DNA from 2 places in the Hydrogenophaga sp. PAMC20947 genome. Region 2 is predicted to be linked to the other one. Evidence: predicted binding sites of a transcription regulator. Region 2 holds the regulator's gene; the other holds the start of a gene.
What was found. Region 2 encodes FNR, which switches genes on or off when oxygen is low (the NO sensors DNR and NnrR bind a similar motif). Its sites were predicted from a motif close to TTGATNNNNATCAA; they were not measured.
Positions count from the first base shown of each region.

Region 1: E5678_RS05920 (hemerythrin domain-containing protein) is a predicted target of FNR. The motif match lies at 3,581-3,594, and genes of this name have one in related genera.

Region 1 covers NZ_CP039252.1:1,317,975-1,334,098, forward strand. The annotation lists gene E5678_RS05905 (SGNH/GDSL hydrolase family protein) at 1-1,576, shown strand, start outside; gene E5678_RS05910 (hypothetical protein) at 1,764-2,156, opposite strand; gene E5678_RS05915 (DUF2721 domain-containing protein) at 2,224-2,691, opposite strand; gene E5678_RS05920 (hemerythrin domain-containing protein) at 2,947-3,483, opposite strand; gene E5678_RS05925 (DUF4148 domain-containing protein) at 3,736-4,248, opposite strand; gene E5678_RS05930 (LysR family transcriptional regulator) at 4,510-5,427, shown strand; gene E5678_RS05935 (DUF808 domain-containing protein) at 5,443-6,414, opposite strand; gene E5678_RS05940 (phytanoyl-CoA dioxygenase family protein) at 6,441-7,259, opposite strand; gene purL (phosphoribosylformylglycinamidine synthase) at 7,371-11,399, opposite strand; gene E5678_RS05950 (hypothetical protein) at 11,550-12,221, opposite strand; gene map (type I methionyl aminopeptidase) at 12,673-13,506, shown strand; gene E5678_RS05960 ([protein-PII] uridylyltransferase) at 13,592-16,124, shown strand, end outside.
Region 2 covers NZ_CP039252.1:684,041-700,164, reverse strand. The annotation lists gene E5678_RS03220 (integration host factor subunit alpha) at 1-249, opposite strand, end outside; gene pheT (phenylalanine--tRNA ligase subunit beta) at 279-2,708, opposite strand; gene pheS (phenylalanine--tRNA ligase subunit alpha) at 2,823-3,896, opposite strand; gene rplT (50S ribosomal protein L20) at 4,040-4,399, opposite strand; gene rpmI (50S ribosomal protein L35) at 4,424-4,627, opposite strand; gene infC (translation initiation factor IF-3) at 4,819-5,346, opposite strand; gene thrS (threonine--tRNA ligase) at 5,531-7,438, opposite strand; gene E5678_RS03185 (DUF4189 domain-containing protein) at 7,691-8,200, opposite strand; gene aceA (isocitrate lyase) at 8,266-9,597, opposite strand; gene E5678_RS03175 (DMT family transporter) at 9,988-10,884, shown strand; gene E5678_RS03170 (sulfite exporter TauE/SafE family protein) at 10,891-11,562, opposite strand; gene hemN (oxygen-independent coproporphyrinogen III oxidase) at 11,617-13,020, opposite strand; gene fnr (fumarate/nitrate reduction transcriptional regulator Fnr) at 13,178-13,897, shown strand; gene E5678_RS22560 (hypothetical protein) at 13,978-14,277, opposite strand; gene E5678_RS03150 (FixH family protein) at 14,325-14,612, opposite strand; gene ccoG (cytochrome c oxidase accessory protein CcoG) at 14,647-16,020, opposite strand.

The sequences.
Region 1 (16,124 bases), 630 kb from region 2:
ACTGGTATCGGAAAACCTGAACTACGCCATCGGTGGGGCCTCGGCCACCAGCGGTGGTACAGAGTCGACCTTTGAAAAACAACTCGCCACGGCACTGAGTGGCAAGGCCATTGCAGATGGCGATCTCTCGGTGGTTTATCTCGGCTACAACGACATCGGCAACTCAGGCAGCGCTGACAATCTGGTCACCGCATCCGCAGACTACCTGACGGGTATCAATGAACTCATTGCGGCCGGCGCCGCAGACGACAACAGGCGGATATTCGTCACCCAGATCCACGACTGGAGCCGCAATCCGAATGTGGTCGACAGCACGTCAGGTCAGGTGACCACGTGGAACACGATGATTGCCGGCATTGCCAACACCCAAGCAAACATCATCGCGGTGGACTTGTACACGGCCTTCGAGCGCATTTACGCAACGCCGGAGGCTTACGGGTTTGCCAACGTGACCACGGCCGACGCCAGCCGATCCAGCATCGACACCCTGTACTTCAACGGCAACCATTTCGGCAGCCTGGGACAGCAAGTCATCACCAGCGTTTACCAGCACTACCTCACCCGCGGATGGGACTGGGCCAACAGCGTCAGCGCGGGCACCGACTCGGCCGCCCAGCTCAATGCAGACATCGATGATGGCACGCTGGTGTTGAGCACGTCTTTCGGAAAAACAAAGGGGCAGGCGCTTCAGTATGGGTTTCGGCTGTTGCCTCTTGGCATCACGGAGGAGAATGCGCTGAGTCAATCCTCATCGCAGACCAGCCAGGTGTTTCGTCCGTTCAGCGAACAAACCTCATTTTCACAATCAACGCCCTCAGGGCTGGCACTGGATTTCGGCCTGGGCACCTCGGAAAAGCCAAGCGATGCCCGGATCGGTGTGGCACTGTTCCAATACCAGCAGTCCACAGACTTGACATCCGCTCAAGAGCACCAGTCTCGCCAATACACATCCAACGCCCTTTCCGCCTACTTGCACCAACCCTTGGCCGGCGGGATGTTCAGCTCTCAGGTGTCCCACCTGAACCTGGATTTCACCAACCAGTCCCAAGACGACCTCGTCAATCTGAATTTGACCAACGAGAACACCGGTGACACTTGGTCCATGGTCAACAAGTTGCGCTATCCCATGCGCAGTGGTGGTCTCAGCATCACCCCTTGGGTATCGCTGACTGGACAGACCCACAGCCTGGATGCCGCCGAGTTTTCTTCGCTCTACACCTCCGACGTGAAATACAGTTCGTCGCGCATGAATGAACTGCTCTCCGGCGTGGGTGTTGATATCCAGTCCAATCCCATCTTTCTCAAAGGGGGCGCCCAAGTTCAGTTCGGTGGCAGCTTGAACCACACATCCAGCCTGTACCGTGACGCCATCACCGTGTCCATGGAAGAGTCGAACACGGCGGGCTTCGTGCAAAGCGAGGTTTTTCAGTCAGAGAAAATCAACTCCACGCTGCTGAGTCTTCAAGCAAATATGCTTTTGAACAAGCGGGTTCGATTCAGCGCCACGTATGGCGCCGAATTGCAGGATGTAAAAGACACGTCCAGCCTCGCCATCCTGGCCCACTTCAGCTACTGATCATTTGGCGCCCCACCGATCCAGAAAGGTTCTCTGCGCAGCGGGTCGCGAAGAATCTCATTCCCGCGCCCGTCGCCTCTTCCTTGAGTTCCGGGATCAGCCTCGGTGTTCCCATCACGGCCTCCTGTGCTCAAAGGATAGGAACAGGTTGTCTACCCGACGAGGGACAGTCCATTTTGGCGATAGATCAAAGCTCCTCCCGAGCTTCCACCACCAGTTGACGAACCCGCGAACCTTTTACCTTCACCACCGCCCTCACCTTCAGCGTTTGCTCGGCCTCGAGCCGCACCCGCTGGTGGTAGTCGAGCCCGTCGGTCTGGCCTGGGCTGTGGCTGGGGATGCGTCGGCTCCATTGGCGTTGGCCGTCGAATTCAACGCTCAGTTCGTGCCAGGGCTCATTCGAGGGGGCTTTGGTGGCCACATTCGTCGTTGCTGAAGGCACGTCGACCAGCAGCGTCACGTCCACATCAAATACCCGCGCCCGGGCCAACTGGCCGGGGATGGTGAGCACGGCAACAGAGGCGCTGCCGGCGTCGGTTTGCCAGTGTTCAGGCGTGGCGTTTGCAGGACTGTTGGGCATGTAAGGTTTGCTGTTCAATTTCGGGTGGATTCTGGAAAATGGTAGGGGGCGGCTGGTGACCAAGCCTTCAGGGGTGGTCGGTGGGCGGTTTCATTGGGCTGGGTATGCGCACCGAGAGGGTGGCTTTGTGCACTTCCTGCAGGAAATAGGTCAGCCCCGTCACCATGGCCAGGGTGGCGCAAGTGAACAGCAGGCCGATGACCCATTTCAGATCAAACTGCAGCAATACCTCCAGAAACAGCGAGCCGATCACGGTACAGACCAGCAGTGCGGCCAGGGTGCAGGCGGTGATGGCGGCGCTGGCGAGGTGGCGGCGGCGTTCCAGGCTGTGCAGCTCTTCGTTCTGGTTTGCGCTCAACTGCGCGCCCGGGGGCTGGCTCAGTTCAGACAAACGGCGGCCACGGTCGATGATGCGGGCCAAACGGCCGGCCATGACGTTGAGCAGGCCGGCGATGCCGGTTAATAGAAAGGCTGGCGCAAGCGCAAGCTGGATGGCGTGACCGACGTCACCGATGTTGAGCACGGTATTGAACATGGAGCTCCGATGGCTGTTGTGGAAACCATGCCGCCCTGCGGCCGACATGCTCAGCACCTTCCAGCCTGGCCAATGCCCCACTCAACCCGCCTCAAAAGCAGACATGAGGATCTGTTTGTGTTGTTGGCTGCACTCGCCGCCGGCTGGGGGGCTGGCCACAAATGTATCAAAGCCCGTGGAATCGTGCGTGCAGCGCCCAGCTGCCTTTCGCGGGGCTCCGCCGCCCGTCCCACTCCGCGCGGCCGAAGGCCGGGATCAGATGTAAGCGTTGACGGGTTTGACGTGGCGCATGTGCAGCGACATACCCAAGGCCGCCATGTGGTTGCTGTTGCGCCCCAGAATTTCTTCGGCCAGTGGCAGGAATTCGGCTTCTTCGAACCGGGCATGCCCCTGGTATTCCGAGACCAGGCGGTGGAGTTCGCTCACGTCCAGGTGGGTGTTGTGCCCTTTGGCCACCTGCTTGAGGTCTTTTTCCAGCTGCTTCCAGAGCAGTTCGATGGCGCGGTGCTCGTTGGTGAGGCGTTGAGCCATGGCTTTGACGCGGGCCAGTTCTTCACCGGGCTTCGCGCTGGCGATCACGGCGGGAAACAGCTCACGCTCTTCTTCGAGGTGGTGTTCGAAGATGGCTTCCCGAAAAAATTCCAGCGATTGTTCGGCGATAGAGCGGGCGCGAGCTGCGGGCTCCAGCAAGGCGGGGAGTTCGTCCAGCGCTTGCAGGCGCTTGAGAATGCCGACGTGGCAGTTGCTGAAATTGCTGATGGGGGTGTCGACTGGGCTCTTTGTCTCGGACATGGGGGGCTCCTCTGGCTCGCGGCGTGGGCATCAGAGGTGCCCTGGAGCACGCGCGATGCGGTGGTTCTGCAGTCTAGGCAGCGCTGGCATTGGCACCTTGATGCAAGTCAATACTCGTGAGCAAAGGGTTGCCCTCAGGAATTCTCTTGCGAAAAAAAGCCAGCTGCGTATGCACGCTGCCGGCTTGATATTGCGCCCGAGGGTGCCTCGGAGGGGGGACCCGTCACGAAATCGGTTGACCGAAGTCGCTTCTTAACGGGCAGAGACTTGCGCGTTGGCTGGGTTCTGGGCCACAGCATTGTCGGTGGCGTAGCGCGCTGGGTAGGCCTGGGCCAGGGTCTCGCCGGTTTCACCGTTGATCACGATGTCGCCTGTGCGCTGGGCCAGGGCCAGCTCAGCCTTCACGTCTGCGCGGGTTTTGGTGGACAGCGTTGCGGGGAATTGGGCGGGGTTCAATTCGGCCACGGTCTGGCCGGTTTCGCCGTTGGCGATCACATCACCAGCTTCCTGGGCAGCGGCGAGTTCGGCTTTCACCTGGGCGCGGCTCAGACCTTCGGTGGTGTAAGCAGCGGGGTACAGGTTGGGAGACACGTCTTTGGCCAGGGCACCGCTCTCGCTGTTGGCGATCACGTTGCCGGTGCGCTGGGCAGCGGCGAGTTCGGCTTTCACCTGAGCACGGGTCAGGCCACTGTCAGCGGCAAATGCGGAGCCCGAAGCCACAGCGGCGACGGCGAGAACGATGGCGGAGAATTTTGCGGAGTTCATGGTGTGTGTCCTTTCGAGACGGAAATACAAAGGTTTGAATGACTGGCTGATGGATCGTGCCGGCCACACGGCCGGTTGTCTTTTCACTGCGATTTCGCTTCTTTTCGATTTGTTTCGGAAGCGTTGTTTGCTGCGATGAATGAACTTTAAAACGATCATCCATCGGGAAAAACCCTTGGTTTAGAGACTCTGTATTGCGGAATGTGAAACAATCGAGGCTTCGAAACCCCAATTATCTGAACTATGGACCGATTGAGCTCAATGCGCGTGTTCTTGCGCGTGATCGACGAAGGCGGCTTCGCTGCTGCCGCGCGCGCTCTGGACATGTCGCCTGCCGTGGTGACACGCCTGGTGGCTGATCTGGAAGAACACCTGGGTACCCGCTTGCTGCACCGCACGACCCGGCGCCAATCGCTCACCGAAGCGGGTGAGCAGTATGTAGAGCGGGTGCGCATGATCCTGCAGGATCTGGACGAAGCCCACGCTCTGGTGAGTTCGCAGACCCAGGAGTTGAGCGGCACGTTGCGGATTCTGGCGCCTCCGGTGCTGGCCACCCACATCCTTTCCCCTTCGCTGGCGGGCTTTCGGCAGGCGTACCCGAATATCTTGCTCGATATCGAGGTGGCGTCGCATCGGGAGCCGCCCATCGAGGACTTTGACGTGACCCTGATGGGCGCGGACGCAAGCTTTGACGGCAACATCGTGGCGCGCAAGGTCATTTCAACCGAAGCCATTCTGGTGGCTTCACCGACCTATCTGGCCAAACGCGGCTCGCCCGCCACACCTGCCGACTTGCTGCAACACGACTGCCTGCGCATGACGCCATCGGGCTTGCGCAACCGACCCTGGCACCTGTTCCGCTCAGACGACGAATCACAGGTGGCCGACGTGGACGTCAAGCCTGTTTTGTGGGCAAACCACACCGACACATTGATGCGTGCGGCAATTGATGGCGCCGGCATCACCGCGACCACCGTGGAACTGGCCGCGCCACACCTGTTCACGGGGGCGCTGGTGCGGGTGTTGAGCCCGTGGATCACCAACCGCTACACACTGTACGCCGCCCTGCCCAGCCGCAAGTTCATGCCGCAACGCACCCGGGTTTTTCTCGACTACTTCATCGAGCAGACGCGCAGCAACGTTGCCAGGGCGCTGTCGGTGTGCGACGGCGGCTGCTGAGGGGCGGGTAGCGCCTCAATGGGCTGGCGCGTGCCCGCGCAAGCGTTGTACGGTGTTGAACACCCAAACAGCCACGCCCCCTGCGATCAGCCCGGCGACACCGCCGGCCAAGCTGTTCAGCAGGCCGCCAACCCAGCCCATATTTTCGGTGAGCTGCTCCACAGCGTGGCCCAACGCCGGGATGCCGTGCAACAGGATGCCGCCGCCGACCAGGAACATGGCGGCAGTGCCGACCACCGAGAGGGCCTTCATCAGCCAGGGGGCAAACACCAGAATGCCCCGGCCAAAGGCCTGCTTCCAGCTGGCCACCTGACGGGTCAGGTACAAACCGGCGTCGTCGAGCTTGACGATGCCTGCGACCAAGCCATAAACCCCCAGCGTCATGATGATGGAAATCCCGACCAAAACAGACACCTGGCGCCCAAACGATGCGGCGGCCACGGTGCCCAGGGTGATGACGATGATTTCGGCGGACAAGATGAAGTCGGTGCGGATGGCGCCTTTGATCTTGCCTTTCTCGAAGGCCACCAGATCGACCTCCTCGTCGTTCACGGCCTTGACCAGATCGGCATGGTGGGCGTTGTCCTCAGCTTTGCTGTGAAAGAAGGCATGCAGGAGTTTTTCAGCGCCTTCAAAACACAGGAACAGGCCGCCCAGCATCAGCAAGGGGGTGATGGCCCACGACGCCACGGCGCTGATCACCAGCGCGGCTGGCACCAGAATGGCTTTGTTGAGCAGCGATCCTTTGCACACCGCCCAGACCACGGGCAACTCACGATCGGCCCGCACACCGGTGACCTGCTCTGCGTTGAGCGCCAGATCGTCGCCCAGCACCCCAGCGGTCTTTTTGGCGGCCATCTGGGTCATGGCGGCCACGTCATCGGCGGCGCTCATGCCTTGGCGGGCAGCAACCTTGGTCATGACGGCCACATCGTCGAGCAAGGTGGCGATGTCGTCGATGAGGGCGAGAAGGCTGGATGCGGCCATGGGGTGAAGTTCTTTCGGGTGCGTGGTCAGGCCGCAGGCCAGACCAGTGGAAAAAGGGGATCGGTCATCGGGGCGCCATCGGGCAAGCGCTCACGGAGGCCGGGAAACGGTGGCGACGTGCGCCAGGGGCGCGGCGCATGGCGCGCATCATCGCCGAGGTAGCGCGCTGAGAATACACGGCGGCGCGTACCGGGCGGCGTGCCATTCGATGCGTGCAGGCTGAGCATGTGGAAGGCCACACAATCTCCGGGCTCCAGTGCCCAGCCCAGTTGGCGAAAGCGCTGCGGCTCGGCATCGATGGCCGGCAACTCGGCCAATGCCCCGTCGGGGAACCATTTGGCCTGGTTGTCGCGAAAGGTGCGCGGCATGTACCAGGTGCCTGCGTGTGAACCCGCCACGAAGCGCAGCGTGCTCGCCAGTGGCACCGGATCCACAGGGGTCCAGAAACTCACGTTTTGGCGGCCGCTGACGTTGTAGTAAGGCTGATCCTGGTGCCAAGGGGTTGGCTGGCGGGTACCCGATGCCTTGACCAGCAGATGGTCGTGGTACAGGCGCGCTGTTTCACTCTGCATCAACTGGGCGGCGATGTGCGGCAGCGCTGAGTTTTCCAGAATCTCCCGGTACGCCGGGTTGTTTTGCCAGGTGCAGAAATCTTCGACAAACCGGCCCGGATCATCCTTTTCGCTGGCCACCAAGGCCAAGGGGCTCAGATGGGCCAGGTTGCGTTCGACGCCGGCTTCCAACTGCCGCAAGTCTGCCGCGCTGAGCACCCCACGCAAGACCACCGCACCATCGGCAGCATAGGCCTCGATGGTTTCCGGGTTCAACGGGTAGGTTTTCGACATCGGAACGAAGTCAGCAATGCCTTAACCCAGGAACACCACGGAACTGGCCTTGCCATGCCGCTGGTGTTGCCCCCCTTGATGGGGTGACGTGCAAAGCACGGCGCGGGGGTGTCATCCCAAAGCCCGTCGCGCATTGCGCCAGATGCGCATCCACGGGCTCTGCGCGGCTGGATCGCCGTTCGTCCAGCTCATCTGGATGTTGCGGAACACGCGCTCGGGGTGCGGCATCATGGCGGTGAAGCGGCCGTCGGCCGTGGTCACGGCGGTCAGGCCGCCCGGGCTGCCGTTGGGGTTGAACGGGTATTGCTCGGTGGCGGCGCCCGCGTTGTCGACATAGCGCATGGCGGCCAGCGCTTTTGACGCATCACCGCGGTGCTTGAAGTTGGCGTAGCCTTCGCCGTGCGCTACCGCAATGGGCAAGCGGCTGCCGGCCATGCCTTGCAGGAACAGGCTGGGCGATTCCAGCACCTCGACCATGGACAGGCGCGCTTCAAAACGCTCGCTCTGGTTGGTGGTGAACCGGGGCCAGGCTTCGGCACCGGGAATGATGTCGGCCAACTCGGCGAACATCTGGCAGCCGTTGCACACGCCCAGGCCAAAGGTATTTTGACGGGCGAAGAATTCCCGGAACTGGTCGGCCAGCACATCGTTGAAGGTGATGCTGCGTGCCCAGCCAATGCCGGCACCCAGGGTATCGCCGTAGCTGAAGCCGCCACAAGCGACCACGCCCTGGAAATTGCGCAGGTGGGCCCGGCCCATTTGCAGATCCGTCATGTGCACATCAAAGGCTTCGAAACCGGCTTGCGTGAAGGCGTAGGCCATTTCCACATGAGAGTTCACGCCCTGCTCCCGCAGGATCGCCACCTTCGGGCGCGACAGGTTCAAGAACGGCGCGGCCACGTTGTCGGCCGGGTCGAAGCTCAGCGATACATGCATGCCCGGGTCTTCTGCCAAGCCTGCGGCGGCGTGTTCGGCGTCGGCGCAGGCCGGGTTGTCGCGCTGCTGGTTGATCTTCCAGCTCACGCTGTCCCACACCTGGTGCAGGTCAAACAGGTCGGCACTGAACACGGACTTGGTGTCGCGCCAGACCTGCAGCTTGCCCTTGCCCACCTCAATGGGGGAACTGAGCGGGCGCGTTTTGCCTATGAAATGGCTGTGCTTGGACAAGCTGTGCTTGCGCAGGGTTTGCATCACGGCATCGCGCTCCGTGGTTTTGACCTGGATCACCGCGCCGAGCTCTTCGCTGAACAACGCCTTGAGCGTGAGCTCTTCGCGGCGCGCGCTGACCTGGGTGGCCCAGTTTTTCGCGTCGCCCGAATCCATGCGGCTGTCCGAGATGCCGTCACCTTCGATGAGCAGCATGTCGATGTTGAGCGACACGCCAATGTGGCCGGCAAATGCCATTTCGGCTGCGGTGGCCAGCAGGCCGCCGTCGCTGCGGTCGTGGTAGGCCAGGATTTGACCCTGGGCACGCAGCGCGTTGATGGCGTTGACAAGGTTGATGATGTCTTGCGGATCGTCCAGATCGGGCACGCCATCTTTCACCGGGCAGCCGGGCTGGTTCAGCGTCTGGCCGAGAATGCTGCCGGCCATGCGGTGCTGGCCTTTGCCCAGATCGATCAGGATCAGGGTGGTGTCGTCGATCTCGGTATTGAGTTGAGGGGTGAGCGTGTTACGCACATCGGCCAAAGTGGCAAATGCGGTCACGATCAGGCTGACCGGTGAAGTCACTTTCTTTTGCTCTGTCACCCCCGCCCACTGCGTGCGCATCGACAAGCTGTCTTTGCCCACGGGAATGGAAATGCCCAGCGCCGGACACAGCTCCATGCCCACGGCCTTGACCGTTTCGTACAGCGCAGCATCTTCGCCCGGCTCACCGCAAGCCGCCATCCAGTTGGCGCTGAGCTTCACACGGGAGAGTTCAAACGGAGCGGCGAGCAGGTTGGTGATGGCCTCGGCCACCGCCATGCGGCCCGAGGCCGGCGCGTCCAGCGCGGCCAGCGGCGTGCGCTCGCCCATGCTCATGGCTTCGCCAGCGAACCCGGAAAAATCGGCCAGCGTCACAGCGCAGTCGGCCACGGGCACCTGCCAAGGGCCCACCATCTGGTCGCGGTGGCTCAGGCCCCCCACGGTGCGGTCGCCGATGGTGATCAGGAAGCGCTTGGACGCAACGGTGGGGTGGCTCAGGACATCGATCACGGCCTTTTGCAAATCCACGCCGGTGAGCTCCATGGGCACCGCCCGGCGCACCACGGTCTTCACATCGCGGTGCATTTTGGGTGGTTTGCCCAGGAGCACGTCCATCGGCATATCCACCGGAGACTCTTTGCCCTCGTCAAACACCGTCAGATGGCGCTCCTCGGTGGCCACGCCGACCACCGCAAACGGACATCGCTCGCGCTCGCAAAAAGCCTTGAATTGCTCCAGCGATTCGGGCGCGATGGCCAGTACATAACGTTCCTGGCTTTCGTTGCACCAGATTTCTTTGGGCGCGAGCCCGCTCTCTTCGAGCTGCACGGCGTTGAGGTCAAAGCGTGCACCGCGCCCGGCATCGTTGGTCAGCTCGGGGAAGGCGTTGGACAGGCCACCTGCACCCACGTCGTGGATGAACAGAACGGGGTTGTTCTCACCTTGCGCCCAGCAATGGTTGATGACCTCTTGCGCGCGGCGTTCGATTTCAGGGTTGCCGCGCTGCACGGAATCAAAGTCGAGCGAAGCGGCGTTGGTGCCGCTGGCCATGGAGCTGGCAGCGCTGCCGCCCATGCCGATTTTCATGCCCGGGCCACCCAGCTGGATCAGCAGGGATCCAGCCGGAAAATCGATTTTCTTGGTTTGTCCGGCATCGATCACGCCCAGGCCGCCCGCGATCATGATGGGTTTGTGATAACCGCGCATCACGCCGGTCACGGCCTGTTCGTATTCGCGGAAATAGCCCAGCAGGTTGGGTCGGCCGAATTCGTTGTTGAATGCCGCGCCACCCAGCGGGCCCTCGGTCATGATTTGCAGCGGGCTGGCGATGTGCTCGGGTTTGCCATCGGGCTGATCACTCATGCCGCCCCAGAGTTTGGACACAGTGAACCCGGTCAGGCCAGCCTTCGGCTTGGAGCCGCGTCCGGTGGCGCCTTCGTCGCGGATTTCACCACCTGCGCCTGTGGCTGCGCCAGGAAATGGAGAAATCGCGGTGGGGTGGTTGTGGGTTTCCACCTTCATCAGGATGTGATGGGTGGCTGTCTCGGATGTGTAGGCCGGCGAGGCTGACGTAGAGCCCATGCCCCCTCGCGCAACGAAGCGTTCGATCTCACTGCCTTCCATGATGGAGGCGTTGTCGGAATACGCCACGATGGTGTGTTGTGGCGCCGTCTGGTGCGTGTGGCGGATCATGCCAAACAGGCTCTTTTCCTGCAACGCCCCGTCAATGGTGAACTGGGCGTTGAAGATCTTGTGGCGGCAGTGTTCGCTGTTGGCCTGCGCGAACATCATCAACTCCACGTCGGTGGGGTTGCGCTTGAGCTCGGTGAAAGCGTTCACCAGATACTCGATTTCGTCTTCAGCCAAAGCAAGACCCCAGGCCTTGTTGGCCGCTTCCAGCGCAGCTTTGCCGCCGCCCAGCACATCCACATGCTCCATGGGTGCCGCATGCAGCTCGGTGAACAGCGCTTCGGCCTGGCTGCGCTCGGTCGTCACCGCCTCGGTCATGCGGTCGTGCAGCAGATCGGCCACGGCGCGCAGTTGCTCTGCGTTCAGAGTGGGTTTGCTCAAAAGGCCGGTTTTCAGTGTGACCCGGTATTCCACCAGCCGTTCCACCCGGTGCAAGGCCAGGCCGCAGTTGTGGGCGATGTCGGTCGCTTTGGAGGCCCAGGGTGAGACGGTGCCCAGGCGGGGCATCACCAGCACGCCTGCGGCCCCTGATTTTTCGGCACTCAGGTGGACTTCGGTGCAGGGCTCGCCGTAGGCCATCAGCTGGGCCAAACGCTCCAGGGTGCGCGCATCGGGCTCGGCGTCAAAGGCAGCCAGATGGACAAAGCGGGCAGACAGGCCGTTGATCTTGTCAGAGATCGCGGCCAGGCGCGGCATGAATTGCTGGACTTTGAAGTCGCTGAGGGCATTGCCGCCCTCGAAGAAACGCAGATGCAGGGTCACGGTGGGTGGCCTAGAACGACCGGGCGCAGGCAGTGCCCGGAGGATGGGTGGAAACCCCCGATTTTACCCGTGCAGGCGCTGGCCAATTAGCCCACAAGAACCCTCATTGGCCAGATTCCAAGCAAATGCATCTGGCCAATGGGACCTGTTTCAGAAGCTGTAGCCAACGCTGAACTTGAGAACAGGCAGCACCTTGGCGCTGGAAACATCGTCTTGGGCCTTGCGCTCTTCGGCTGCAATGCGTGCCGCGGCACCGGGCTGGCTCAGCAAACCTTCGTTGCCGGTCAGGCTGATCTTGGGTTCGCCAATGGCCACACCGACGTCGAAGGCGAAGGTCCAGCCGGGCTTGCCGAGTTGGCCATGGCCCCACCCGATGCCCACATAAGGCATGGTTGATGGGTATTTGATCGCCGCACGCAGCTGGCTGCCGTCGGCTGAAAAGGATTGCCCATCGATGGTGAACGTGCCACTTTGCTGCTCGGCTTCCAACGTTGCACTTGAGCCGCCGACCGTGGCACCCAGGACCACACGGAATGTGCCTTGAAAGGGGCGAATATCGGCAAACAAGCCGCTGCCGCGGAGCTTCAGATCCCCTTTGTAGGTGATGTCTTCGTTGGTGTAGGTGTCAGACACCGTCCCCTGCGCGAGCTCTCCCCGCACACCCACAACACTTGACAAGGGCACATTCAAGCCCAAGCCCAGGCCCCCCGTGCCCACCACGCCATACACACCCAGGTTGCCTGGCAGCGCACCCGAACTTTGGGCCATTGCCGAGCCAGACAACAACGCCATAGCCACGCAAACTGCACGTATCTTGATCATTTCAGCGGTCTTTCTTTCTGTAGAAGGGAGTAAAGCTGAACCAGTATAGGAGGGGGTCCCCGCCCGATTGCGAGATCTGAGGGGCGTTTCGAGTCTTCTTACAGAAAAATACGCTTTCCGTGAAGCTTGCCCCAAGATCCCCCCATTCGTCCTGTGCAAGCAGGGCTTCCCTCGGTTGAGAGGGCCATACCGGCAATCAAACTTTGTCCGGGGGGCTTTGCGTTGCGCCCGTGTGCCCGAACTGGGCCTGCGCCTCGCGGGCTGTGGTTTTCGGGCAATGCGCTACTTTCCACATTCAGATTGACGTCCACCATGTCCCTGGCCCATGGCTCCGGGCGGGTATCCGAAACGGCTACAGATGGCGGTCTTCTGCTGCCCGGCAACCGCGTATCCAGAGGCCATTGCTCTGCTGCGCAACCGGCCGGGGCCACTCGCGAGATAATCGGGGTCTATGAGCATCACCTACAAAGACGAAGCCGGTATCGCAGGCATGCGCGAGGCTTGCCGCCTCGCATCCGAAGTCCTGGACTACCTCACACCCCACATCCAGCCTGGCGTGACCACGCTGGAGATCGACCGCCTGTCTGCCGAGTACATGAAGCAGCAGGGGACGCGTTCGGCCACCATTGGCTACCAGCCCGCTGGCTACCCGCCCTACCCCGGCCATCTCTGCACTTCTGTGAATCAGGTGATCTGTCACGGCATTCCCAACGAGAAACCGCTCAAAAAGGGCGACATCCTCAACGTCGACGTGACCGTGATCACCAAAGACGGCTGGTTCGGCGACAACAGCCGCATGTACCTGATCGGCGGCGAAGCCGCTTGCAGCGTGCAGGCCCGGCGCCTCTCGCAAGTCACTTTTGAGTGCATGTGGAAAGGGATCGCCATGGTCAAGCCTGGTGTGCGCCTGGGCGATATCGGCCACGCCATCCAGACCTACGCAGAAGGAAACGGGTTCACGGTGGTGCGCGAGTTTTGCGGCCACGGCATCGGCCAGCGTTTCCATGAAGAACCGCAAGTCCTGCATTACGGCCGCCCCGGCACCCTGGAGGTGCTCAAAGAGGGCATGACCTTCACCATCGAGCCCATGATCAACGCCGGCAAGCGCGACATCAAAGAAATGGGCGACGGCTGGACCATCGTCACCAAAGACCGGTCTCTCTCTGCACAGTGGGAGCACACCGTGCTGGTCACACCCACAGGTTACGAAGTGCTGACCTTGTCGGCAGGCAGTCCGTCGACGCCCGCGTTCGTGTCGGCCCAGACCACCCAGGCCGGGGTTTGACGCCTTGAGCCGCGCCGAACTGCCCGCCATCGCCGAAGGGGTTGGCGCGCTGCGCCAGCATTACCGTGCGGAGAAAAAGCGTCTGATGGACCGCCTCAGCGTTGAGGCGACCTCAACCCGAGGCGTGCGCACAGCGCTTGCGCAACTGGCACGCCTGACCGATCAGGCTTTGCGGGAGTTGTGGCAGCGCGCTGGCTTCAAGGCTACTTACGCATTGCTGGCGGTGGGCGGCTACGGCCGGGGTGAACTGTTTCCCTTCTCGGACGTGGACGTGCTGGTGTTGATGCCCGATGGCATGAAACCCGAACAGGACGAGCCGCTCAAGGCCCGCCTGGAGACGTTCATTGGCTGGTGTTGGGACGTCGGCCTGGAGATCGGCTCCAGCGTGCGCACCACGGCCGAGTGTCTCGCCGAGGCGTCCAAAGATGTGACTGTGCAGACTTCGCTACTTGAAGCGCGCCTGATTCGCGGCAACAAACCTTTGTTCAACCAGCTGGAGCACGCACTGGCTGAGGCGATGGACCCCAAGGCATTTTTTGTGGCCAAGATGCTTGAAATGCGGCAGCGGCACATCAAGTTTGAGAACACGCCCTATTCCCTGGAACCCAACTGCAAGGAGTCGCCGGGGGGGCTGCGCGACCTGCAGATCATCTTGTGGGTCGCCAAGGCCGCCGGCTTGGGCAACAGCTGGGATGATCTTGCCCGCAAGGGCTTGGCCACGCCCCTGGAGGCGCGGCAGATCAAGGCCAACGAGGCCTTGTTGAGCCAGATCCGTGCTCGCTTGCATTTGCTCGCCGGACGGCGTGAAGACCGTTTGGTATTCGACTTGCAAACAGCCGTGGCCGAGTCATTTGGATTCAAGGCCCACACGCCCCCCATGGTGGTGCCCACGGGCGATGGCCCCAATCACGCCCCCACGCCGTCCACCGCCAAAGGCGTGCGGCGGGCCAGTGAGGTGCTGATGAAGCGCTATTACTGGGCGGCCAAGGCGGTGACCCAGCTCAACCAGATTCTGCTGCTCAACATCGAAGAGTGGCTGGCCAACGATGACATCGGCGTAGACCGCCGGCGCCCGCTCAATGAGCGCTTCTTCGACAAAGCCGGCATGCTGGAGGTCGCCCATGACGACCTGTACATACAACAGCCCCACGCCATTCTGGAGACCTTTCTGATCTACCAGACCACGCTGGGGATCAAGGGCCTCTCGGCCCGCACCCTGCGGGCCTTGTTCAATGCCCGGCCGGTGATGAATGCGGCCTTCCGGGCCGACCCAGCCAACCGGACGATGTTCCTGCGCATACTGCAGGAACCCGAGGGCATCACCCATGCCCTGCGGCTGATGAACCAGACTTCGGTGCTCGGGCGGTACCTTTGGGTGTTCCGCAATATCGTGGGGCAGATGCAGCACGACCTGTTCCACGTTTACACCGTGGATCAACACATCCTGATGGTGGTGCGCAATATGCGCCGCTTCTTCATTGCCGATTACTCCCACGAATATCCGTTTTGCTCCCAACTCGCTGCAGGCTGGGACAAGCCCTGGATTCTTTACATCGCCGCCCTTTTTCACGACATCGCCAAAGGTCGTGGTGGGGATCATTCGGAGCTGGGCGCGCACGATGTCCGGGTATTTTGCCGCCAGCACGGCATAGCCAAGGAAGACACGCGGTTGATCGAATTCCTGGTGTCGGAACACCTGACCATGAGCCGCATGGCCCAAAAGGAAGACCTCAGCGATCCCGATGTGATCAATGCGTTTGCCAAGCGCGTGGGCAATGAGCGCTACCTCACTGCGCTTTACCTGTTGACCGTGGCAGACATCCGGGGCACCAGCCCCAAGGTGTGGAACGCCTGGAAAGGCAAGCTGCTCGAGGACCTGTATCGCTACACCTTGCGTGCGCTGGGCGGCCGTGCCCCCGATCCGCTGGCTTTGATCGAATCGCGCAAGCGCGAGGCCATGGCCATCATGGCCCTGCATGCCATGCCCCACGAAGCCCACAAGGCACTGTGGGACCGCCTGGATGTGAGCTATTTCATGCGCCACCAGGCCGATGAAATCGCCTGGCACACCCGGGCTCTGAGCCGTGAGCTCGCGCAAAAAGGCCTGGCAAGGGCCAAGACTGCTGCTGAGCCTTCCGCAAGCGAGGCCGGCGAGGCGACCCGCGTGGAGCTGGACCGCTGCATCGTCAAAGCGCGCATGTCTCCCGCCGGCGAGGGTTTGCAGGTGGTGGTTTATGCCCCCGATCAGACCGATCTGTTTGCCCGCATTTGTGGCTACTTCGACGAATCGGACTTCAGCATTCTGGACGCGCGGGTGCACACCACGCGCGACGGCCACGCGCTCGACACCTTCCAGATCGTGGCGCCCAACCTCGCGGACCATTATCGGGAACTCACCGGCATGGTGGAAAACCGCCTCGCCCAGACCATTGATGCCCGCGGCCCCCTGCCGCCACCCACCATGGGCCGTGTATCGCGCCGGGTCAAAAGCTTCCCGGTGACGCCGCGCGTTGATCTGCAGCCCGACGATAAGGGTCAGCGCTGGCTGCTTTCAATCTCGGCCAGCGACCGGAACGGCTTGCTCTATTGCGTCTCGCGCGTATTGGCGCAATACGAAT
Region 2 (16,124 bases):
AATCGCCACGGGCTCACCTGTGCGCGGGTTGCGTCCCGGACGAGCGGCTTTGGTTCGGATCTGGAAATTGCCAAAACCAGAAATCTTGACATCGGTGCCCTCGACCAGACTATCGGTCACCAAGTCAAAAAACGCGTCAATCATGTCCTTGGACTCGCGCTTGTTCAAACCAATCTGGTCAAAGAGCAATTCAGCCAGCTGCGCCTTGGTCAAGGCGGGTGTTTCCAGGCTCTCTACAGCGAGTTCCATCAAAGCGGTCTCCATAGGGATTGATCTGATCAGGCTCGCAGTCGGGCTGCCACCTGTTGCTCCAGCTGAGCCAACACCATCTTCACGACCGGGTCGATCTCGACATCGGTCAGTGTAGCGTCGTCGCGCGAGAACACCAGCCTCACCGCCAGGCTCTTCTCATCCGCCGCCACACTCCCGCTCACCGAGGCGTCCGTGGCCTTCTTGGGGCGGTAAACGTCGAACAGCAAGGCATCACGCAACAAAAGGCTGTCCGCGCTGCGAATGGCTTGCATCACCGCGGCGTGGGTCACAGACTCCTTGACCACGATCGCCAGATCGCGCTCCACGGGTTGATGGCGACTCACTGCCTGGAACACCGGCACCTCACGGGCAAGCACCGCCTCCAGCGAAAGCTCAAACATCAGCGGCGCCTGGGGCAGCTCGTAACCCTGGCGCCATTTGGGGTGTAACTCCCCAACGTGTCCGATGCACTCGCCCTCCCGCCACACGGCCGCACAGCGGCCAGGGTGCATGGCGGGGTGATCACCCACGCGAAACTCCACCTGCAAAGGTGCGAGCAATGCCTGCACTTCACCCTTGATGTCGAAGAAATCCGCACCGCGCGAGCTCACGCCCCATTGAACGGCATCGGCTGGCCCATAGGTCAAACCCGCCACACGCATGGGCTGATGGAATCCTGCCACCGTGGTGTCACTGTCCTTGACCGAGGCATCCTTGAAAAACACGCGGCCCACCTCAAACAGCCGCACCCGCTCGGCCTTGCGGTCCAGGTTGAACTTCAACGCCGCCATCAGGCTGCCCAGCAACGAGGAACGCATGACGCTCATCTGGCTGGCGATGGGGTTGAGCAACTTCACCGGTTCAGGATTGCCCGCGAGCTCCTGCTCCCAACGGGCTTCGACAAAGCTGAAGTTGATGGTTTCCTGATAGCCCAGCTGGGCCAGCTGCCGGCGCACAGCAAACGGCCCCCGGCGCGATTCCACGCGAAGCTTGGGCGTGATGGGCGCGAGTGGCGGCGTCTCGGGCAACATCTCGTACCCGATGATCCGTGCCACCTCTTCGATCAAATCTTCTTCGATCTGCAAATCAAAGCGGAAAGCTGGCGGTGCCACGGTAACCGTGCCATCGCCCTCGCTCACATCCAGGCCCAGGCGGCGCAACGCACCAGCGCACTGTTCCTGCGTGAGCGGCATGCCAATCACTTTGACCGCTCGCGCCACGCGCAAGGTAACCGGCTTGCCTTCAGGCAGCGCCAGCGTCTGGTCGTCCAGCGGTCCCGCCTGCCCACCACAAATGTCCAGCACCAGTTGCGTGATCCGCTCAACATGCTCGACGGTGGTGGACGGATCCACACCCCGCTCAAAACGGTGGCCAGCATCGGTGCTGAAATTGAATCGACGCGAGCGACCGGCAATGGCCTGCGGCCACCAGAATGCGGCCTCAATGAATATATGGGTTGTTTCGTCGGATACCGCTGTGGCATCTCCGCCCATGATGCCAGCGAGCGACTCCACAGCCTGATCGTCTGCGATCACTCCCACCTGCGCATCAACCGACACCGTGTTGCCGTTGAGCAGCTTGAGTTGCTCTCCTGGTTTGCCCCATCGCACCTGCAATCCACCATGGATCTTGTCCAGATCGAAGATGTGCGAAGGACGACCCAGCTCAAACATCACGTAGTTTGAAATATCCACCAGCGGCGACACGCTGCGCTGCCCACATCGGGCCAGCCTGTCGATCATCCATGCAGGCGTTTGTACGCGCGTATTCACGCCACGCACCACACGCCCACTGAAACGCCCACAAAGGTCCTTGTCCTGAACGTCAACAGGCAACCGGTCGGTCAGCGTGGCCGCAACGGCCGGAAACGTGGGTTGCAGCAAAGGTGCACCCGTCAACGCGGACACCTCGCGCGCAATGCCGTAAACACTCAGGCAGTGCGCCAGGTTAGGTGTGAGTTTGAGGGTGAACAGCATGTCGTCCAGCGACAGCTGCTCTCGGATATCCCGGCCCACCACAGCATCTTCAGCCAGCTCCAGCAAGCCGTCACTCTCTTCCGAAGTCTGAAGCTCTTTGGCAGAGCACAACATGCCCTGACTCTCCACACCACGCAATTTGCCCAGTTTGATCTTGAACGGCTTGCCGTCTTCGCCCGGAGGCAACTCGGCGCCCACCGTGGCACAAGGGACCTTGATGCCCACGCGAGCGTTCGGTGCGCCACAAACGATATTCAGCGGCGCGGCCTGTCCGACATCCACCTGGCACACGCGCAGGCGGTCGGCGTTGGGATGCTGTTCAGCGGACAGGATTTGCCCCACAACAATTCCGGTGAAAGGTGGCGCCACGGGCGTCAGCTCTTCCACCTCCAGACCCGCCATGGTCAAGGTATCGGCCAACTGCTGGCTGGACATGTTGGGGTTGCAGAAACTGCGCAACCAGGATTCAGGAAACTGCATGAATGGACTCGGTACGTTGGTGCGGCAAGGACTTCGTTCAGGAACACCGCGGATCTGGCTTGGCCAGGCCGCAGGTGCTGCTCTCTGGCGGGCGGCGCGAAGCGGCGCAGGGGGTCATCGGAATTGACTCAGGAAACGGATATCGCCGTCAAAGAACAGGCGAAGGTCGTTCACGCCGTATCGCAACATCGTGAACCGGTCCATGCCCATGCCAAAGGCAAAACCGATATAGCGCTCCGGATCCAGGCCCATGTTGCGAATCACGTTCGGATGAACTTGGCCAGAGCCAGCGACTTCCAGCCAGCGCCCCGACAACGGTCCGCTTTGAAACTGGATATCGATCTCGGCGCTGGGCTCTGTGAACGGAAAGAAACTGGGTCGGAATCGCAACACCAGGTCTTCGCTCTCAAAGAAAGTTCGGCAGAAATTTGTGAAGACCACCTTGAGGTCTTTGAAGCTCACGTTCTCCCCCACCCAAAGGCCTTCACACTGATGGAACATGGGCGAATGCGTGGCGTCGCTGTCGACTCGATAGGTGCGACCCGGTGCAATAACACGCACTTCAGGCATAGCCCCACTGAACAGCGCCCCCGAACGGGGATCAAAACCGTCGCCATGCCGACGCACATGGGCATGCACGTAACGCACTTGCATGGGGCTGGTATGGGGTCGCAGGTTCAGCGAAATGCCATCGGCCCCCTTGCCATCGATATAAAAGGTGTCCTGCATCGAACGCGCAGGATGGTTCGGCGGACTGTTGAGCGAGGTAAAGCTGTACCAGTCGGATTCAATCTCCGGACCCTCAGCCACGTCAAAGCCCATGGAACCAAAAACCGCCTCAATCCGTTCTTGCGTCAGGCTCACCGGGTGCAGCCCCCCCTGCCCACGCTGGCGGCCAGGCAAACTCACATCCAGCGCTTCAGCCTTGAGCTGAAGCTCCAGCTCCGCGTCGGCCAGGGCCTGACGACGCTCAGACAAAGCCGCTTCAATAGCTTGCTTGGCCTGGTTGATCTGAGCGCCCCGCGCCTTTTTCTCGTCGACCGGCAAAGCGGCCAACCCCTTCATGAGTTCGGTGATGCGGCCGGCCTTGCCAATAAAGAGGGCTTTGGCGTTCTCCAGATCGGCCGGTGTAGCGGCTTGTGCGAAAGCTTCGCGAGCACTCTGGGCCAGGGCGTCCAACTCGTTCATGTTGTTTGAATCGTGTTCGTTTGCTGAAATGCAATAAAAAAGGGGTTGAGCGCCGCGAGGGAAATCCCTCAAGCCTCAACCCCTTTAAGCGACTGGTGCCTCCGCCCGCGATCTTTCGATCACGTCAGGAGGCCCGTCGTGAATCAAGCGGCCAGCTTGGCTTTGACCTGTTCCACGATGCTGCCGAAGGCAGCCGGGTCGTTGACGGCCAGATCAGCCAGAACCTTGCGGTCGATTTCGATCTGAGCCTTCTTCAGGCCATTGGCGAACTGGCTGTACGTCAGGCCGCAAGCACGTGCACCGGCGTTGATACGCGCGATCCACAAGCGACGGAAGACGCGCTTTTTGTTGCGGCGGTCACGGTAGGCATACTGACCGGCCTTCATCACCGCCTGTTTGGCGATGCGGAAGACGTTACCGCGGCGACCGCGGAAACCTTTTGCAAGGGCTAGAACTTTTTTGTGTCGGGCACGAGCCGTGACACCACGTTTGACGCGAGGCATGAATTACTCCTTGTTCGTCGTTGATCAAATACCCATGCCGGGCAGCATCTGTGACAAAGAACCCATATTCGAGTCATGCACAGTCACTGTTCCACGCAAGTGGCGCTTGTTCTTGGTGGTCTTCTTGGTCAGAATGTGACGTTTGAAGGCTTGACCGCGCTTGACGGTGCCACCTGGACGAACGCGAAATCGCTTCTTCGCGCTGCTCTTGGTCTTCATTTTGGGCATCTTCATGCTCCTTTTCATTTGTGCTCGTGAGGCGCCTGCGAACCTATTCGCAGTCTTGTTGGCCCCGAGCCACTTTTGATGAACCCCCTTGCGGCGGTTCAGTTCGGCGTCGTGGCTTGCACCCTTTCGCCTCGAACCAGCAGGAGACTACCCTGCCCGTCCAATCTTGATCTTCCGGTCAACCCACCCTCTCAGGAGGCTGACGAGCTTCCTTCAACAACGGCTTTGGCCGCAGCTGGTTTCTTGCGGCCCGGCGCAATCATCATGATCATCTGGCGGCCTTCCAGCTTCGGAAACTGCTCCACCACGATCACATCGGCCAGCTCATCACGAATGCGGTTGAGCAACGCCAAACCCAATTCCTGGTGCGTGATCTCACGACCGCGAAAACGCAGCGTGATCTTGCACTTGTCACCATCGTCGAGAAAGCGCCGGATATTGCGCATCTTGATGTTGTAGTCACCATCATCGGTGCCCGGGCGAAACTTGACTTCCTTGATCTCAATGACCGTCTGCTTCGCCTTGGCTTCTGCGGCTTTTTTCTGTTCTTGGTACTTGAATTTGCCGTAATCCATCAACCGGCAGACAGGCGGCACGGCAGTGGCGGCAATTTCGACCAGATCAACATCAGCCTCACCCGCCATGCGCAGCGCATCCTGCAAACTGACGATACCCAGCGGCTCGTTTTCGGGGCCATTGAGGCGCACCTCTGGGGCCATGATTTCACGGTTCAGTCGATGTGCGCGCTCTTCACGGTGGCGGCGATCGCGAAAGTTGGTAGCTATGGTGAGTTCCTTCGTGTGGGCCAGTTAAACAAAAAGGCCCTGAGCACAAAGCGCAAAGCCGGGCGCACCAACGCCGTGCGCCACAGCCGTGGGGGCATCAACCGAACCGTTTGGAGAATCAAACTTTGGATGAAACGTCTGCCGCGATCAATTTGGAAAAGTCTTCCAGCGACATGACACCGAGGTCTTTATTGCCTCGAGCCCGCACCGCCACAGCACCAGCCGCCTTCTCTTTGTCGCCCACGACAAGGATGTAAGGTGGCTTTTGCAACGCGTGCTCCCGTATTTTATACGTAATCTTCTCGTTGCGCAGATCGGCCTCCACCCTAAGCCCTTGATTTTGCAACGCCTTGGTGATTTCGCGACAGTAATCGGCCTGGGAATCGGTGATATTGAGCACCGCCACCTGCACAGGCGCCAGCCAAACAGGCAACGCTCCCGCATGTTCTTCGATGAGAATCCCGATGAAACGCTCCAGGCTGCCGACGATGGCGCGGTGCAGCATCACCGGGCGGTGCCGCGCACCGTCTTCTCCCACATACTCGGCGTCCAGCCGTTCGGTCATGAAAAAATCGACCTGCATGGTGCCGCACTGCCATTGACGCCCAATCGCGTCCTTGAGCGTGTATTCGATTTTCGGGCCATAGAAGGCGCCCTCACCCGGTGAGATCTCGAATTCGCAGCCCGAGCGGCGCAGGCTCTCGATCAAGGCGTGCTCGGCCTTGTCCCAGCTTTCATCACTGCCGATACGCGCCTCAGGGCGCGTGGCCACCTTGTAGATGATGTTGGTAAAACCGAAGTCCTTGTAAACCTTCTGCAACAACTCGGTGTAGGCCACACATTCGGGCAGGATCATGTCTTCGGTACAGAAGATATGGCCGTCGTCCTGCGTGAAAGCGCGCACGCGCATGATGCCGTGCAAGCCGCCGGACGGCTCATTGCGGTGACATTGGCCAAACTCACCATAGCGCAATGGCAAATCCCGGTAACTCTTGATGCCCTGTTTAAAAATCTGGATGTGACCCGGACAGTTCATGGGCTTCAGGGCGTACTCGCGCTTTTCGCTTTCCGTCGTGAACATGTTGTCGCGGTACTTGTCCCAATGGCCTGTTTTTTCCCAAAGACCCTTGTCCAGAATCTGCGGGCCTTTGACCTCCTGGTAGCCGTTGTCGCGGTACACACGGCGCATGTACTGCTCGACCTCTTGCCACACACTCCAGCCCTTGGGATGCCAGAACACGGTGCCGGGCGAATGCTCATCGATATGGAAGAGATCGAGCTCGCGACCGAGTTTGCGGTGGTCGCGCTTCTCGGCCTCTTCAATCATGGTCAGGTGCTGCTGCAGCTCATCCTTGGTGGCCCAGGCGGTGCCGTAAATGCGCTGCAACATTTCATTGCGGTGGTCCCCCCGCCAATAAGCGCCGGCGACTTTCATCAATTTGAAATGTTTGAGCTTGCCGGTGCTGGGCACGTGCGGGCCGCGGCAGAGGTCTTCAAACGCACCTTCGCGGTAGAGGCTCACATCTTCGTTGCCCGGAATACTGGCAATGATTTCGGCCTTGTAGTGCTCACCCAAGCCTTTGAAATAGGCGACCGCCTCGTCGCGGGGCAGGACCCGGCGTGTGACCGGCTCGTCTTTGGCGGCCAGCTCGGTCATGCGCTTTTCAATCGCGACCAGATCTTCGGGGGTGAAAGGCCGCTTGTATGAAAAATCATAAAAGAAACCGTTTTCGATCACCGGACCAATCGTGACCTGCGCCTCGGGAAACAGGTCTTTGACGGCGTAGGCCAGCAAATGGGCCGTTGAGTGCCGAATCACACCCAAACCATCGGCATCTTTCGCCGTGATGATCGCCAGCGGAGAGTCTTCGGTGATCTGGAAGCTGGTGTCCACAATCTTTTCGCCGACTTTGCCAGCGAGTGCAGCTTTGGCAAGACCCGAACCGATGGAAGCCGCCACTTCGGCCACCGTGACCGGTCCGGGGAATTTGCGCTGGGAGCCATCGGGGAGGGTGATATGCAACATGGTGTCGTTAGAAAATAGAAAAAGCGCGGGTAAAACCGCGCTTTCAGATTGAAAGAAAACCAGGCAAGCAGGTCAGGACATCACCAAAGAGGCCGAACCCAAGTTCGGAGTGTCATGAACACTCCTGCCTGTTTCTCAGACGCTGCTCTCATTCTATCGCTCGCAACTTGAACACAATGCGACCGCTCATTCACAGCATTCTTGTCCCGGCCAAAACACATCCACTTCGCAGTTGCCGCATCGACCAGTGGGTCAATTGCATTGCTGCGTGCGAAGCGAAGTGGGAATCGTACAGGACGCACCACCACGATTTGCGCACGACTGAACAGCACGCGTGTCAGCTTCTTCCTTGGAGGAGCCGCTGGCAACGCCGTATGCCCCATTGCTGCTAAACGCGAGCGATCCACAAGTTCCATTGCCCGAAAACTCCAACACCACCGAGCAGCCTGCCAGCCCACACTCGCCCAATGCATCCCCATTGGCTTCGGCTTGGGACGTGTAGCTAACCACAATCGCACCCACGCTATTACCGGCATCTACGGCGATCGCACCACGCGGCGTGGGATCTCCACCCCCACCGCAAGCACCCAGGACGGCCGCAGCGGCCAACACGATACCCAGTTTCCAGTTCTTCAGCACTTGGATCTCTCCTTTTGATGTCTGGCGCAGTTCAATTACCCACCTCTTTTGATTGTCACACGCCAAGCCGAAATTGAAACCATCTGTTGTCGGATATTGGCGACAAAAAAACACCCTGGACACACGGTGTGCGCCAGGGTGCGACTCCTCGGATCAAACCTGCGGGCTCAGAAAGCCCGCCGGCGAGGTCAGTGGAACTGCTCTTCTTCGGTCGAGCCGGTCAAGGCCTTCACGCTGGACGCACCACCTTGAATCACCGTGGTCACGTCGTCGAAGTAGCCCGCACCCACTTCTTGCTGGTGCGACACGAACGTGTAACCCTGCTCACGCGCAGCGAATTCAGGCTCTTGCACCATTTCGGTGTAATGCTTCATGCCTTCGCCCTGGGCATAGGCTTTGGCGAACTTGAAGGTGTTGAACCAGTTGATGTGGATACCGGCCAGTGTGATGAACTGGAACTTGTAACCCAGCGCAGACAGGTCTTCCTGGAAAGAAGCGATCTGCTTGTCGTTGAGGTTCTTTTTCCAGTTGAACGAAGGCGAGCAGTTGTAGCTGAGCAACTTGCCAGGGCAAGCGGCGTGCACGGCTTGCGCGAATTCGCGGGCAAAACCGATATCGGGCACACCCGTCTCGCACCACACCAGATCGGCATAGGGGGCGTAAGCCACACCACGGCTGATCGACTGCTCCAGACCGTTTTTCACACGGTAGAAGCCTTCAGGCGTGCGCTCACCGGTCAGGAATGGCTTGTCGTTGGCATCGTGGTCGCTGGTGATGAGGTTGGCTGCTTCTGCATCGGTGCGGGCCAGCACGATGGTGGACACACCCATGACGTCGGCGGCAAAGCGCGCAGAGATCAGCTTTTCGCAGGCTTCACGGGTTGGCACCAGCACCTTGCCACCCATGTGACCGCACTTCTTCACTGCGGCCAGCTGGTCTTCGAAGTGAACACCGGCAGCGCCTGCCGTGATCATGTTCTTCATCAACTCGAAAGCGTTGAGCACGCCGCCGAAACCGGCCTCAGCATCGGCCACGATGGGCAGGAAGTAGTCGATGAACTCTTTCGAACCTGGCTCGACGCCACGGCCCCACTGGATTTCATCAGCGCGCTTGAACGTGTTGTTGATGCGGCGAACCATGGTGGGCACCGAGTCGTAGGCGTACAGCGACTGGTCGGGGTACATGGTTTCGCTGGAGTTGCCATCGGCGGCGACCTGCCAGCCCGAGAGATACACCGCTTCCAGGCCTGCTTTGGCCTGCTGCATGGCTTGACCGGCGCTGATCGCACCGAATGCGTTCACATAGCCTTTTTTGGAACTGCCGTTGATCTTGTCCCACAGCTTTTCTGCGCCGCGCTTGGCGAGGGTGTGCTCAATGTTCATGCTGCCGCGCAGGCGCACGACGTCGGCTGCGGTGTAACCGCGCTTCACACCCTTCCAGCGTGGGTTGGTGGCCCAGTCTTTTTCCAGCGCTTCGATTTGCTGCTGGCGGCTCAGTTGTTCGTTGAGGGATTGAGGCATTTTGGGACTCTCCATGAAGTTGATAAGAAACAGGACGGCAACAAGCTGAAGAAGCGCCGATGGAACAAGTTTAAGTCTTATAGAAGACTTTAGGAAGCTCTTATGTCTTATATAAGACAAAAATTTTCTTTAATAAAATCAAAGGGATATCTACTGCATTTCTCTATGTGACATTCGATTTCCTGCATTGAGAAAATATGATGCGTTGCAGCATCGCATGCTTTCACGATATACACCGATACATCCGCCATGTGAAATCAACAGTTGCTCAACGACAGGGCAGTTCATGTGCGAGCGGGCCCCTGCCCTTGAGGCATGATCGCCTCCCATATGCCCCATTCGTCGTTCACCCCAAAACCTTGGCAGGCCTATGTCTGTTTGGCGCTCAGCATGTCTTTGGTCGGCAGCTATGTCGCTCTGTCCAAACCGCTGGTTGTGGTGTTCCCCGTGTTTCTGCTCGCCTGGCTCAGGTTTGGCATCGGGGGACTGGCCATGTGGCGCTGGCTGCGCAAGCCGCCCAAAGAGCCGGCCATGTCCCGGCGAACCAAGGGTCTGCTGTTTCTCGAGTCGTTTCTCGGCAATTTCCTGTTTTCCATCTGCATGCTGTTTGGCGTGAGCCTCACGACGGCGGTGGCCGCTGGCGTGGTGATGTCTTCCATACCGGCCGTGGTGGCCGTGCTCAGCCGGATCTTCCTCAAAGAACGCATTGACTTGCGCACCCTCGGCGCCATCGCCTGTGCGGCTGTGGGCATTGGCCTGTTCTCCCTGCAAAAGCCTGAGGGCGCAGGACAAGCCAACGCCGAAGCACACTTCATCGGTGTGCCGCTCTCGGTGTGGGGCAATTTGTTGATTTTTGCTGCCGTGGTTTGTGAGGCTTCGTACGTGGTGATCGGCAAGCTCCTCACCGAAGGCCTGGGGCCCAAGCGCATTTCGGCCATCATCAACCTGTGGGGGTTTGCGCTGGTCACACCCATGGGTTTGTGGGTCGCCTGGCACTACGATTTTTCAGCCGTCCCGCTCAACATCTGGACCTTGCTGGTGTTCTACGGTCTGGCCGCGAGCATGTGGACCGTGTGGCTCTGGATGACGGGACTCAAGGTCGTGCCGGCGTCTCGCGCAGGGGTGTTCACCGTGATGCTGCCCTTGAGCGCGGCCGCCATCGGCGTGCTCTTCATGGGCGAGCAACTCACCACCATGCAACTGCTTGCGTTTGGCATTGCCCTGTTTGGTCTGGTGCTGGCAACCTTGCCTGGCCGCAAGCCAACCGGGGTCGGCCCTCTCATCTGATCGCGACTACAGGCAAAACAGCCCCGTCGGATTGGTCAGACCCATCCAGAGCGCCCATCCCGAGGTTGCGGCCAATGCCAGGCCCGCCAGGCGAATCGCCCAAGAGCCCGACGCTGCGCCGCGCAAGCGCAACAAAAGCCACGGCGCCGCTGTCAACGAAACCGATGTGCCGAGGCAAAAAAGCGCCATGATGAGGGCGCCTTCCCAAGCATTGGCTGACAGTGACGCCACCAGCAGTGCCGAATAAAGCAAGCCGCAGGGCATGAGTGCCCATGCACCGCCCAAGATGAAGGGCGCTTTCCCCCCCAAACGGTTCAAGGCGGGTCGCGCCTTGCGCCACACGCCCTGCCCCAGGGTTTCAATCCACGCGGGTTGGCGCGCCCGCCAGATCAGGACAACACCCAGCAAAAACGCGGCGGCATGGAACATGGTCCACAAAGGACGGATGGTGATGGTTTGCGTGCCCAACAGGGCCAGCCCTTGCACGGTTCCGGCCGCGAAAGCCCCCAGCAGGGCATAGCCGACCATGCGGCTCAGCTGAAAAGACCACAAGGCCCTGGTGCTGTGCACCCCAGCCGCACGCCCGATGCCCGCACAGGCAGCACCGCACATGGCCACACAATGCGGCCCGCCCACCAAACCCATGAACAGGGCCGTCACGGCCATTGATGTTTGCATGGCCCTACTCTACCCATTGCGCAGTGGCCGCAGAGGCTGAAACGACAAACCCACTCAAATGATCTTGGAAAAACGGGCCCGGTCCAGATCGACCTGGAGGTTTTTGTCGAACACCATGGCAATGGCCCGCACCAGATACCAGCCAGCGGCGGTGACCTTCACACTGCTGTCGTGAACCTCGACCAGTCCATGGGCCTGCATGTCGGCCAGCACTTCGAGCTCTCGCGCAAAGTACGCCTTGACCTTGATGAGGTGTCCGAGCTCAATCGACTCGAAGTCGAGTTCTCCCTGGCACATGATGGACATGATCACCGCCCGGCGCAGCAGATCGTCACGGGACAAGGCCAGCCCGCGCACGATGGGCAGTCGACCCTGATTCAGGGCGTCGTAGTACTCGTCCAGCGTTTTGGCATTTTGGCTGTAGGTGGCACCGATGCGCCCGATGGCCGAAACGCCGAGGGCGATCAGATCGCAATCGGGCTGTGTGCTGTACCCCTGAAAATTGCGGTGCAAGCGCCCTTGGCGTTTGGCCACGGCCAGCGCGTCGGTGGGCAGCGCGAAGTGGTCCATACCCACATACACATAGCCGCCCTCGATCAGCGCATCAAGTGAAGCGGACAACATCGACAGTTTGTCACCGGGGCTGGGAAGCTCAGCGGCCACGATGCGCCGCTGGGGTTTGAAACGGGTCGGGAGATGCGCATAGGCGTACAGCGCAATGCGATCAGGGCGCAACTCGTTGATCTGGATCAGCGTGCGCGCGAACGACTCGGGGGTTTGCAAAGGCAAGCCGTAAATGAGATCCACGTTGATCGACTCGAAGCCGATTTTTCGGGCCGCGGCCACCAGCGCAAACACCTGCTCAGCGGGCTGCACACGGTGCACCGCCTTCTGAACCGCCGGATCAAAATCCTGCACCCCGAAGCTGAGCCGGTTGAACCCGAGGCGCGCCAGCGTTTGCAGGCGCTGATCGGTCACCGTGCGCGGATCAACTTCGATCGAGTATTCCCCTCCTGGTACCAGGGTGAAATTGCGGCGGATCATGGTCATCAGGTCTTCCAGCTCCTCGTCGGAGAGGAAGGTTGGGGTGCCGCCACCCAGGTGCAGCTGCGAAACGTTGTGCCCTTTGCCGAAGTGCTCAACCTGCAGCTCCACCTCTCGGGACAGGTAGCGAAGGTACTCGGCCGCGCGCTCGTGGTGTTTGGTGATGACCTTGTTGCAGGCGCAGTAATAACAGACCGACTCGCAGAACGGAATGTGCACATACAGGCTCAAGGGCAACGCCATGGAACCTGCCCGGCGTTGTTCCAGCGCCTGGATGTAATCCGCCTCACCAAAAGCCTCTATAAAGCGGTCGGCTGTGGGGTAAGAGGTGTAACGGGGACCTGGGATATCGAACCGCTTTAGCAGTTCGTCGGGGATCGTGTGGCTCACTGACTTTTCTCCAATACTGAGCATTGAATGTGCCCCAAGACGCCAGGGCGCCCTTTGATCTTTGTCAAGCCTAGGTATGCCCCGAAAAGCTGCCCGCAAGAGAAATCCAGTGTTTCCCGGCGTTTATGGCCTGATGCACTGGCGGTGCTGTAAAGTCCCCAGTGATTACCCGGGGAAAAATATGGACGTTCAAAGCATCAAAGTCGCCTGCTCAAACTGCAATCTCCGTGAGCTGTGCCTGCCTATGGGCCTGAATCCAGAGGAGATGGACAAGATGGACAACGTCATCTCTTCTCGCCGCCGCATCAAGCGCGGCACGGCCTTGTTCAGCACGGGTGAAAAATTCACATCCCTGTACGCCGTGCGTTCTGGCTTTTTCAAGACTTGTGTGACCACGGCGGATGGGCGCGACCAGGTGACGGGTTTTCAGATGACGGGGGAAATTCTCGGGCTGGACGGCATCGTGAACGACCTTCATTCCTGCGACGCGGTTGCCCTGGAAGACGCTGAAGTTTGCGTGATGCCTTTTGACCAGATCGAAGAGCTCTCGCGCGAATTCACCACCCTGCAGCATCACATGCACAAAATCATGAGCCGCGAGATTGTGCGCGACCATGGCGTGATGCTGCTGCTGGGCAGCATGCGTGCGGAAGAGCGGCTCGCAGCCTTCCTGCTCAATTTGGTGCAGCGCTTGCACGCGCGCGGGTTCTCACAGTCCGAACTGATCCTGCGCATGACACGCGAGGAGATCGGCAGCTATCTGGGCATGAAGCTGGAAACCGTGAGCCGAACCTTTTCGAAGTTTGTTGAAGATGGCATCATTGAGGTCAAGCAGCGCTACGTTCACATCAAGGACACCGACGGATTGCGGCGCATTGTGAATCCGCAGACCTGCGGATAAAGCACCGAATCGAACCGCTCCGCCAAAAAGAAAAGCCCCCTGCAGAATTTCCCGCAGGGGGCATTTTTTTATCGAGAAGATCAAGCTCGATCACAGGTAGCATTCTTCGCACATTCACGCGGGCGATCCTGCTCAGGGACCGGGCAACGGTTGACCTCAAACGGCGACATCGCCAACAAAGTTGTCAAGGCGCTGGAGAGCATCGTAGCCATCCAAAAGATGAAAAATGCCCCTGTGTAGATGGCTTCACGCGAAAGGCTGAGGCTTTGTCCTTGCCAATGCATCTCGCTGGGATCCACAAAGGCAAAGACCAACATCTCCAACACCGCGGCCATCAAAAAAGCGGGCCACATGATCCACATCCAACGCTTTGCCTTCATGGGTCACTCTCCTGTATTGCTGTCAGAGCAATGTCTGTGCAGCGTATTCAATTTGCGGGCGGTGCGACCTGGGTGGTGGCGTGATTGCGCGCCTGGCCAGCGGGCATCATGTTGAACAAAGCCGCCTCGCGCGCTTTGCCCTCAAGGGCATGGGCCGCTTTCAGGTCGCGTTCATAGTCGTTCTTGTTCAGGACCGGATCTTGGTACTTCACCGCAATCACAGCCGTTGCAATGGCTGCGATCACAACCACCACCGGGCCACCCACCACCATCCACATGTGGGGAACACTCCACCAAGCAACGGGAGGCACAGGATCGGTTGAGTTCGAGGTCATGGGGTTCTCCTGGACATAGGACATAGGTTGCATTTCAACGGGGCACAAGGAAGGCCGCCTTTTCGGAGACTTGAGACACATCCTTGCCGGTAGAGCGGACATCAAAATGGATGGTGTGCGACCCCGTTTTTGCCGAGTTCGGTGGAATCTGAACCCGCAGCACGGCGGATCGAACCTCGGTGGGCAACACTGTGATTTCGGACTCGGACGCAATCGTTACGCCGTCCAAACCAGAAACCGTGATCACATAGGTCTGAGGCGACTCCGTGGCATTCATGACCTGCAGGCGGAACACGTTTTCAATGCGCCCTTGATCCACCATGCGTGCCAGCGCACCGCGATCCCTGATCACGTCGACTTTCAATGGCGTGCGCAAATACAGGCTCACCATCACGGCTGCGGTGATCGCCATCAGGATAGCTGTGTAGACCAACACCCGAGGGCGCAGGCCGCGTTTGATCATTTGGGCGGTAGACCACCCATTGGCCATGCCGTTCTGTGTGGAGTATTTGATCAGCCCCTTGGCATAACCCACCTTCTCCATCACCTCGTCACACACGTCAATGCAGGCGCCGCAGCCGATGCACTCGTATTGCAGGCCATTGCGAATGTCGATACCCGTGGGGCAGACCTGAACGCACAAAGTGCAATCGACGCAAGAGCCGAGGTTGAGCGCTTTGGGGTCGGCCTTCTTGGACCGCGGCCCACGGGGCTCTCCACGCGCCTCGTCGTAGGTGACGATCATGGTGTCTTTGTCGAACATCGCACTTTGGAAGCGCGCATAGGGGCACATGTACTTGCAGACCTGCTCGCGCATGAAACCCGCGTTGCCATAGGTCGCAAAGCCGTAGAAAAACACCCAGAAGATTTGCCAAGGGCCCAGCGACGCCGCAAGAGACAACGCCGCGAGCTCCTGAATGGGGGTGAAATACCCAACAAAGGTAAACCCTGTCCACAAGGCAAACGAGATCCACAAAGCGTGTTTAAGCCACTTCTTGCCGAGCTTTTCACCCGAGAATGCGGCCTTGTCCAGCCGCAAGCGCGCCGAACGATCGCCTTCAACCTTTTTCTCTATCCAGAGAAAAATCTCGGTGTAAACGGTCTGGGGGCAGGCGTAGCCGCACCACAAGCGCCCGGCCACCGCCGTAAACAAAAACAGCGCCAGTGCAGAGATCACCAGAAGACCCGTCAGGTAAATGAAGTCCTGCGGGTAAAGCACCAAGCCACCGATGAAAAATCGGCGCGCTTCCAAGTCAAACAAGACGGCCTGGCGACCATTCCACTGCAGCCAGGGCAAACCGTAAAAAACAATCTGCGTCAGCCAGACCGTTGCCCAACGCCAGTTCGAAAACAGGCCTTTGACCGATCGCGGATAAATTTTCTTGCTTGACGCATACAACGACACCATCACTTCGTCATCGGGCGGAATGCCCTTTGGCGTGTCGCTGGGGGTGTTGCTGACCGGCGCAAGAGGGCTGGAAGCAGCGTCTGGCGTAGTAGAGCTCACAAAAT